One region of the Allobosea vestrisii genome, then DNA from elsewhere that is predicted to be linked to it. Evidence: riboswitches for the same ligand, from Rfam matches in the RefSeq annotation. Region 1 holds a riboswitch; the other holds the start of a gene.

Region 1 (4,162 bases):
AGGATCACCAGGATGGTGATCGCGAAGGCGATCTGGCCCTTCGAGTGCGCGGGGGCAGGCGCGGCGGTCGCGATCTTCGTGGGCTTCGGAGCGGCGGCGGCAGCCTTACTCAGGGCGGCATAGCGGCGCGCCGTCCAGACCATCAGGATCATGGCGAGCAGGGCCGCGGCGGAGAACCAGGCGACGCTGGTCTGGCCGCGCGGCACGATGATGAAAGCGGCGAGCAGCGGGCCGAGCGCGCCGCCGCTCTGGCCGCCAACCTGGAAGATTCCTTGCGCCAATCCCTGCTGGCCGCCCGAGGCATTGCGGGCCATGCGGGTCGCCTCGGGGTGGAAGATCGAGGAGCCGAGACCGACGCAGGCGGCAGCCAGCAGCAGTAGCGGATAGCTGCCGGCATAGGCGAGGCCGATCAGCCCGGTCAGCGTGCAGCCCATGCCGACGACCATCGAATAGGGCATCGGGTTCTTGTCGGTGTAGTGGCCGACGACCGGTTGCAGCAGCGAGGCGGTGATCTGGAAGGTCAACGTGATCAGGCCGATCTGGCCGAAATCCAAAGCGTAAGCCGTCTTGATGATCGGGTAGATCGCCGGGATCAGCGACTGGATCATGTCGTTGAGCAGATGCGTCGCGCTGAGCGCGAACAGCACCGGCAGGTCGGCGCGGCGGGTGGAGGCGATCGGCTTACTGACGTTCATAGGATGACTTCGCCGGGCGCAGCTGCAAAAGCGGGCGAGGGCCCGCCGGATGGCCGCGAAGCCGGCTCATAGCATCGCGATCGGCTGGAAACCCAGAGCCACCAGCACAGGTCCGCTCTGATGTGAACGCGGGATGGGGAGGCGGCAGGTGGGCCTGCTGCCGCGTTCCGTTCGCTATTTCACCTCGCCCGCGATCTCGGCGAGCGCCGGGGCCTTCTGGATCAGGCCGCGCTCGACGAGGAAGGCGCCGAAGCGCTCGTAGCGGCGGGTATCGAGAGCGCGCGGGCGCTTTGCGAAGCGGGGCAGGGTGTCGATCCAGGCCTGGCGGTTGAGGGCGTCGTCGAGATCGGGATGGGCGGCGATGAAGAGCTTCCAGGCTTCCTGCGGATGGTTGGTCAAATAGAGCGCTGCCTTCTCGATCGCGTCGAGGAAGCGCGGCAGACGGCTGTCGGCGAGGGCGTCGCGGCGGGTGATCAGGATCAGCTCGTCATAGGCGGGAACGCCGTGCTCCTCGGGATAGAAGGCCATGCCGGGATGGCCTTCGAGCTTCAGCTGCGTCAGCTCGAAATTGCGGTAGCCGCCGATGGTGGCGTCGACCTTGCCGCCGATCAGGGCGGCCGAGAGCGCGAAGTTGACGTTGACCAGCTTGACGTCGTCGAGCTTGAGGCCGGCCTTGGCCAGCATCTGGCCGAGCAGGGTGGTCTCGGTGCCCGAGACGGCGTAGCCGATGGTCTTGCCCTTGAGGTCGGCGAGGCTCTTGATCGGCCCGTCGGCCTTGACGATGACGCTGTTGAGCGGGGTCTCGACCAGCGTGCCGAAGCGGACGATCGGGATGCCGGCGGCGTGGTCGAGATAGAGATTGGGCTGGTAGTGGATGCCGATATCGGCCTGGCCGGCGGCGACGAGGCGCGGCACGGCGGACGGGTCGGAGGGCGGCACCATCGTGACCTCGAGCCCGGCCTCTTTGAACAGGCCGAGCTGCTGCGCGACGACCAGGGGCGCATGGTCCGGATTGACGAACCATTCGAGCATCACGGTCAGCTTGTCGGCGGCGCGCGCCGGGCTGGCGAGGCCGGCGGCCAGGACCAGCCCGGTAGCGAGGAGAGCGCGTCGGGTGAGGGCGCATAGGGTCATAAGGCGAAGTCCTTCTGCGTGATCGGCTTGAAGCGGGGCGGCGTCATTGCTCGCTCGCCCAGGGAATGAGGCGCGGGCCGAGTGCGTCGACGAGATGGCGCAGGACGAGGCTGAGCACGGCGAGCACCGTCATCGCGGCGAAGACCGTGTCGGTCTGCATGCGAGCATTGGCCTGGACCATGACGAAGCCGAGCCCGGCGGAGGAGCCGACCCATTCGCCGATCACGGCGCCGAGCGGCGCGAGCGGAGCCGCGACCCGCAGACCCGTGAGGAGGCTCGGCATGGCCAAAGGCAGGCGGACATGGCGGAGCGTCTGCCAATGCGTCGCTGAGGTCAGCGCGGTGGCGTCGATCAATTCGGGATCGGTCCGGCGCAGGCCGTCGGTAAAGGCGGAGGCGACGGGGAAGAAGATGATGATCGTCGCCATGATCACCTTCGAGCCCATGCCGAAGCCGAACCAGACGACCAAGAGCGGTGCGATGACGAAGACCGGGAAGGATTGAAGCACGAGCAGCACCGGCCAGAGCAGGCGTCCGAGCCGCGGCAGCGCCACGATCGCGAGCGCCGTCAGCGCGCCGAAAGCTGAGCCGAGCACGAAGCCGAGCACGATCTCGGCCATGGTGGTCAGGCTGTGGCCGAAGAGGAAGCCGGGCTGGCGCTGGAAGGCGGCGGCGACGTCGAGCGGCGAGGGCAGGATGTAGCGCGGGGGCGCAAACAGCCAGATTGCGGCCTGCCAGGCCAGGAGCAGGACGAGAATCGTGCGCAGCGCAGCAGCGAGCGGGGCCATCATAGGCCTCGCGGAAGCCGAAATCCGCTCTGTCGCGTCCTGCGTCGTCAAGGCTCGCCTTTCCGGTGGAAGGCGGGCACGGGGAAACGCTGGCGAGGCTGCCCCGAGCGACTCCCTCCGCCAGCATGATCTGGTTCAGGTTCGAAGGGTGCTTCTCAGCTCGCCTTGCGGCGAACGCCCCCGTCTCTCGATTGTGCTTGTGGCAGAAAGGCTTGCGCCTGTCACGCCTGCCTCAGGCCACGGCGCGCGGCTCAGGCTTCGTCATAGGCCGAGTCGAAGAAGGCCTTCTCCAGCGCGACGGTACGCAGGAAGAAGTCCCGGCTGGTCTCGGCTTCGCCCGGGCCGACGCGGTCGAGTTCCGACCGCAGGAAGCCGACGAAGTCGCGGAAATCGGGGTTGTCGTGCAGGGTGACCCATTCGGCGTGGACGAAGTTCGCCGGCAGAGGCTGCGACGCGGTCTGCGCCCAGTCGAGATAGAGCCACTCGGCCACGACCAGCACGGAAAGGGCGGCGGCATAGGAGCGCGTCGCGGCCGCTTCGCGCATGATCGCCTTGAAGCCGGCGGTGGCCTTCGTGTCGGGCTGCTCGGCGCGCTCCTGCTCGCTGACGCCGAGGGCGGCGAAGGAGCGCAGGAAATAGGTGTTCTCCTCACCGCTGACCATGCCGATGAAGCGGCCGAAGCGGATGCGGGCCTCGAAGCTGTCGGCGCCGGCGAGCGCAGCGCCCAGCAAGGTCAGGAAGCTGTCAAGGAAGCGATGGTCCTGAATCAGGTAGCGGGCCATGACCGCGTCTGACACTGTGCCGCCCAGCAATTCGTGGACGAAGCGGTGGCCGACGGATTGCGACCAGCCGGGCTGGCTGGCCTGCCGGAGAGTCTCGGTAAAGCGCGCGGTCATGAGGTCGAGGCCTTTCGCTGATCGGCCTCTCCCTAGCAGGATCACTCCGCAAAAACAGGCTCATACGCGCGAACCCCTCCCCCTTGGGTGGAGGGGCAGGGGTGGGGGTCGCAAAGCCGGAGCGATCGGCAAGAGCATGATGGCGCTGTCGCTGCTGCCAAGCCCGTTTTGGAGACGATCGCCAAGCGGCACCACCCCCATCCCCAACCCTTCCCCACAAGGGGGAAGGGAGGCGCCTCACTATTTCAGCCGCGCCGCCACAATCTTCGCCAACTCGCCGACGCGCGCCTTCGCCTGATCGTGCAAGACCTGGTCGCGCTCGCCGCCGGAGACGCGGACGTCGACCGTCGTCAGGGCCTTGCGGATATGGATGCGGTTCATGATGTCGAGCGCCGCCTCGTCGCCGAGGCCTTCGACCGGCGTCTTGGCTTCGGAGACCTTGATCGCGCTCTGGAACCAGCGCTTCGACAGATCCTCGGTGGCGGCGACGTTGCGGACGCTGACCTGGATCTGGTTGAGTTCGACGGTGCGCTTGCCGTCCTTCTCGATCGTGCGCTTGGCGTCGAACTGGCAGCCGATCGGGTTCGGCAGGGCCTCGACCCGGTTCTCGCGGCTCTCATGGGTGATCTTGCCCATCAGCTTGCGCGGCT
Region 2 (4,162 bases), 2.8 Mb from region 1:
GGACAGGCGGTTCCCGCCCCCGGCACTCCGCCGAGGGCCGGCCAGCCTCAGCCGGGACAGCCTTCAGCCGTAGCGCCGGCCGGCCGCACCCCGGTAGCCCCGGCGCAGCCCGGCACTGCTGCACCCACGCAGACGGCCCCGTCCCAACCATCGGCCGGACCCGGCCGCCAGCCCGGCCAGGCCGCTCCGGCTCAGGCCGTGCCTGGACAGGCCGTTCCCGGCCAGCCGCCTGTCGCCCCGAATGCCGGAAGTGCGCCGGGCGTTCCTGCCCAGCCGGGAACGGTGCCGTCGCAAGCGGCGCCCGGCGTCGGCCAGCAGCCCGGCACGCCCTTGCGGCCGGGCGTTGCTCCCGGGCAGGTGCAGCCTCCCCAAGGTCAGGCGCCGGCCGGCCAGCCCGTGCCTGACCGTCAGGGCCGTCGCGGCGGCATAGGCCTTGGCGGCGCGGCCGCCATCGGTCTCGGCGCAGCCGCGATCGGCGGTATCATGGCGACGCAGGGCGCAACGCGGCTGGAGGATATCCGCGGCCGCCGGCAGGAGACGCGCGAAGGCGATGTCACCATCATCCGCGAGCCTGGCCGTACCATCATCCGCGGCGACGATGATCGCGTCATCATTCGCCGCGACGAGACGCAGCGCTTCCGCGACCTCGGCCTCGACACCCGCAGCGAGCGGCGGGGCGAGGAGAATGTGACGATCTATGACCGCCCGGATGGCACGCAGATCGTCACGGTGACCGACAACGACGGCCGGCTGCTCCGCCGCTCGCGGCGCGAACGCGACGGCGCCGAGTTCGTGATGATCGACAATGTCCGCCGTGACGGGCCGCAGGCCCGATTCGCCGAGGAAGTGGTGGTGCTCCCGCCGCCGGAGCTGCGCATCGCGCGCGAGCGCTACATCGTCGATGCCGAGCGCGCCGATGAGCGGCTGATCTACGAGACGATCACCGCGCCGCCGGTTGCGCCGGTGCCGCGCCGCTACACGCTCGACGAGGTCCGCTACTCGCAAGATCTGCGCGCCCATATGCGCAGCGTCGACATCGACACGATCAACTTCGATTCCGGCTCCTGGACGGTTACACCCAATCAGGGCGGGCGCTTGCAGGTGATCGCGCAGGCGGTCCGTCAGGCGGTCGAGCGGGCGCCGAACGAGGTCTTCCTGGTCGAGGGGCATACCGACGCGGTCGGCTCCGATGTCGACAATATCTCGCTGTCGGACAGGCGGGCACAGTCGGTCGCCGAAATCCTGACCCGCGATTTCGGCGTGCCGGCCGAGAACCTGACGACGCAGGGCTATGGCGAGCAGTATCCCAAGGTCCAGACGCAAGGCGACTCGCGCGAGAACCGGCGCGTGACATTGCGCCGGATCACGCCGCTGCTCACCGGCCAAAATCAGCAATGAGGTGAAGCGGGGTGGCTTGCGAGCCGCCCTGCCTTTCTCGTCAGGCCATGGAACAATCCCGGCCTGCTTGGCGTTCCTTTTTGGGGCAGGCTGGTCTTGCGCCTGCCCGACTGGAGCAATGCCATGCGCAAGCACCCATGGGTCCTCCTCGGACTGATCGCCGCCGGACTGATCGTGGCGGACGCCGCCGCCGCGCAGTCCTCCCCGCCGCAACCCCAGCGTCAGCGCGCCCCCGGTGTGCCAATCGCGCCGAATGCGAGCGAGGTGCAGAAGCTCGAGCCGCGCTCCGATCGCGTCGAGGCAAGGCGCGAGCGTGAGCGGCTGGCGCGAGACCGTTCGGGACCGCCGGAGCCGAACCGCGAGATTCCGATGCCGAAGCCGGTGCCGTCGATCATCGCGCCTTGATCGGAGCCGGCCTTAAAGGTCGCCGTTCCGGATTCAGATTCGGGTAAGGCTCGCCGCCTATGTTCGCGGCGAGGAGCCCTGCCATGAGTGAAATGTCGGTCGCGATCGCGCAAAGCCTGATCAGCATGAAGTCGGCTGCGACGCAGCAGGCCCTGCAGCTCGAAATGGTCAAGCAGAACGCCGATTCCGACCAGGCCCTCGTCGCCATGCTCCAGCAGGCTGCCGATCAACAGCAGCAGGCGACGCTGCCGGCGGGCCAGGGCGGCAATCTCGACATCACGGCCTGAACCCCTGTCCTTACCGGTGCAATGCCTCTGGCGCATGCCGGCGCAGCGTCGGCCGACGGTTCTTTGCCAGTTGCGCGCAGATCACGACGGTTCTAACCTCCACCTCGTTCCGAGGGGTGCTCGATAAGAGCTGAGATGGCCTGACGGCCGAACCCATCGAACCTGATCCGGGTCATACCGGCGGAGGGACTGGAACGCGGCTGCGCCACAAATGCATCCGCAGACAGCGACTGGACCGTCAGACGCCCGGATCTCCTGAACCTGAGAGGGAGGAGATCCTAAGATGAACGCCCACACCAAACCCCAGAAGAACAGCGTCAAGGCCGCGCCGCAGACGGTGACGACCGGCCCGATCGTCGGCTCGCGCAAGATCTATGTCGCCGCGCCCGAGCACCCCGATATGCGCGTGCCCTTCCGCGAAGTGCAGCTCACCACGGATTCCGAGCCGCCGGTGCGGATCTACGACCCCTCCGGCCCTTTCACCGAGACCGACGTCTCGATCGATCTCAATGCCGGCCTGCCGCAGCCGCGCCGCGCCTGGCTCGACGCCCGCGGTTTCCAGACCGTGCCCGGCCGCGCTGTCACCGCCGCCGATAACGGCCATATCAGCGAAGCTCAACTCGTGCCGGCCTGCCCGGCGCAGCGCCCGATCCTCGAGGCGAAATCCGGCCAGATGGCGACGCAATACGAGTTCGCCCGAGCCGGCATCATCACCACCGAGATGATCTACGTCGCGCATCGCGAAAACCTCGGCCGCGCCGCCATGCTGGAGGGCGCAAGAGAGCGCCATGCCGATGGCGAGAGTTTTGGCGCCTCGGTGCCGGAATTCGTCACACCGGAATTCGTCCGCGACGAGATCGCCCGCGGGCGCGCCATCATCCCGGCCAACATCAACCATCCCGAGCTCGAGCCGATGGCGATCGGCCGCAACTTCCTGGTCAAGATCAACGCCAATATCGGCAATTCGGCCGTCACCTCCGGCGCCGCCGAGGAGGTCGAGAAGCTGGTCTGGGCGATCCGCTGGGGCGCCGACACGGTGATGGACCTCTCCACGGGGCGCAACATCCACAACATCCGCTCCTGGATCCTGCGCAACTCGCCGGTGCCGATCGGCACGGTGCCGATCTACCAGGCGCTGGAGAAGGTCGGCGGCGATCCGATCAAGCTCGACTGGGAGGTGTTCAAGGACACGCTGGTCGAGCAGGCCGAGCAGGGCGTCGACTATTTCACCATCCATGCCGGCGTGCGGCTGCCTTACGTCCCGCTGACGGCTTCCAGGGTGACCGGCATCGTCTCGCGCGGCGGCTCGATCATGGCGCGCTGGTGCCTGGCGCATCACAAGGAGAGCTTCCTCTACGAGCGCTTCGACGAAATCTGCGAGATCATGCGCAAATACGACGTCTCGTTCTCGCTCGGCGACGGCCTGCGGCCCGGCTCGATCGCCGACGCCAACGACCGCGCCCAGTTCGCCGAGCTGGAGACCTTGGGGGAGCTCACCAAGATCGCTTGGGAAAAAGGCTGCCAGGTGATGATCGAGGGCCCCGGCCATGTGCCGATGCACAAGATCAAGGAGAACATGGACAAGCAGCTGCGCGAATGCGGCGAGGCCCCGTTCTACACGCTCGGACCGCTGACCACCGACATCGCGCCGGGCTATGACCACATCACGTCGGGCATCGGTGCGGCGATGATCGGCTGGTTCGGCTGCGCTATGCTCTGCTACGTCACGCCGAAGGAGCATCTCGGTTTGCCCGACCGCGACGACGTCAAGACCGGCGTCATCACCTATCGGATCGCCGCCCATGCCGCCGATCTCGCCAAGGGGCATCCTGCCGCGAAGATCCGCGATGATGCGGTATCGCGGGCGAGGTTCGACTTCCGCTGGGAGGATCAGTTCAACCTGGCGCTCGATCCGGACACGGCGCGCGCTTACCACGACGAGACCTTGCCGAAGGACGCCCACAAGGTCGCGCATTTCTGCTCGATGTGCGGGCCCAAGTTCTGCTCGATGAAGATCACCCAGGATTTGCGCGCCGAGGTGCTGGCGATGGGCGACAATGAGCGCGCGGCGC

The links. A riboswitch is a leader RNA that binds a small molecule or an ion and turns the genes downstream of it on or off. The one in region 1 is predicted to bind thiamine pyrophosphate.
Region 2: another riboswitch for thiamine pyrophosphate. It lies ahead of thiC (phosphomethylpyrimidine synthase ThiC); the one in region 1 lies ahead of QO058_RS03935 (ABC transporter permease).

The regions. Positions count from the first base shown of each region.
Region 1 is NZ_CP126307.1:805,273-809,434, reverse strand. Features, by position in the region: gene QO058_RS03945 (MFS transporter) at 1-695, opposite strand, end outside; gene QO058_RS03940 (ABC transporter substrate-binding protein) at 870-1,829, opposite strand; gene QO058_RS03935 (ABC transporter permease) at 1,873-2,616, opposite strand; TPP riboswitch at 2,712-2,808, opposite strand; gene QO058_RS03930 (TenA family protein) at 2,868-3,512, opposite strand; gene QO058_RS03925 (hypothetical protein) at 3,753-4,162, opposite strand, start outside.
Region 2 is NZ_CP126307.1:3,593,786-3,597,947, forward strand. Features, by position in the region: gene QO058_RS17780 (OmpA family protein) at 199-1,398, shown strand; gene QO058_RS17785 (hypothetical protein) at 1,522-1,803, shown strand; gene QO058_RS17790 (putative motility protein) at 1,887-2,090, shown strand; TPP riboswitch at 2,193-2,297, shown strand; gene thiC (phosphomethylpyrimidine synthase ThiC) at 2,374-4,162, shown strand, end outside.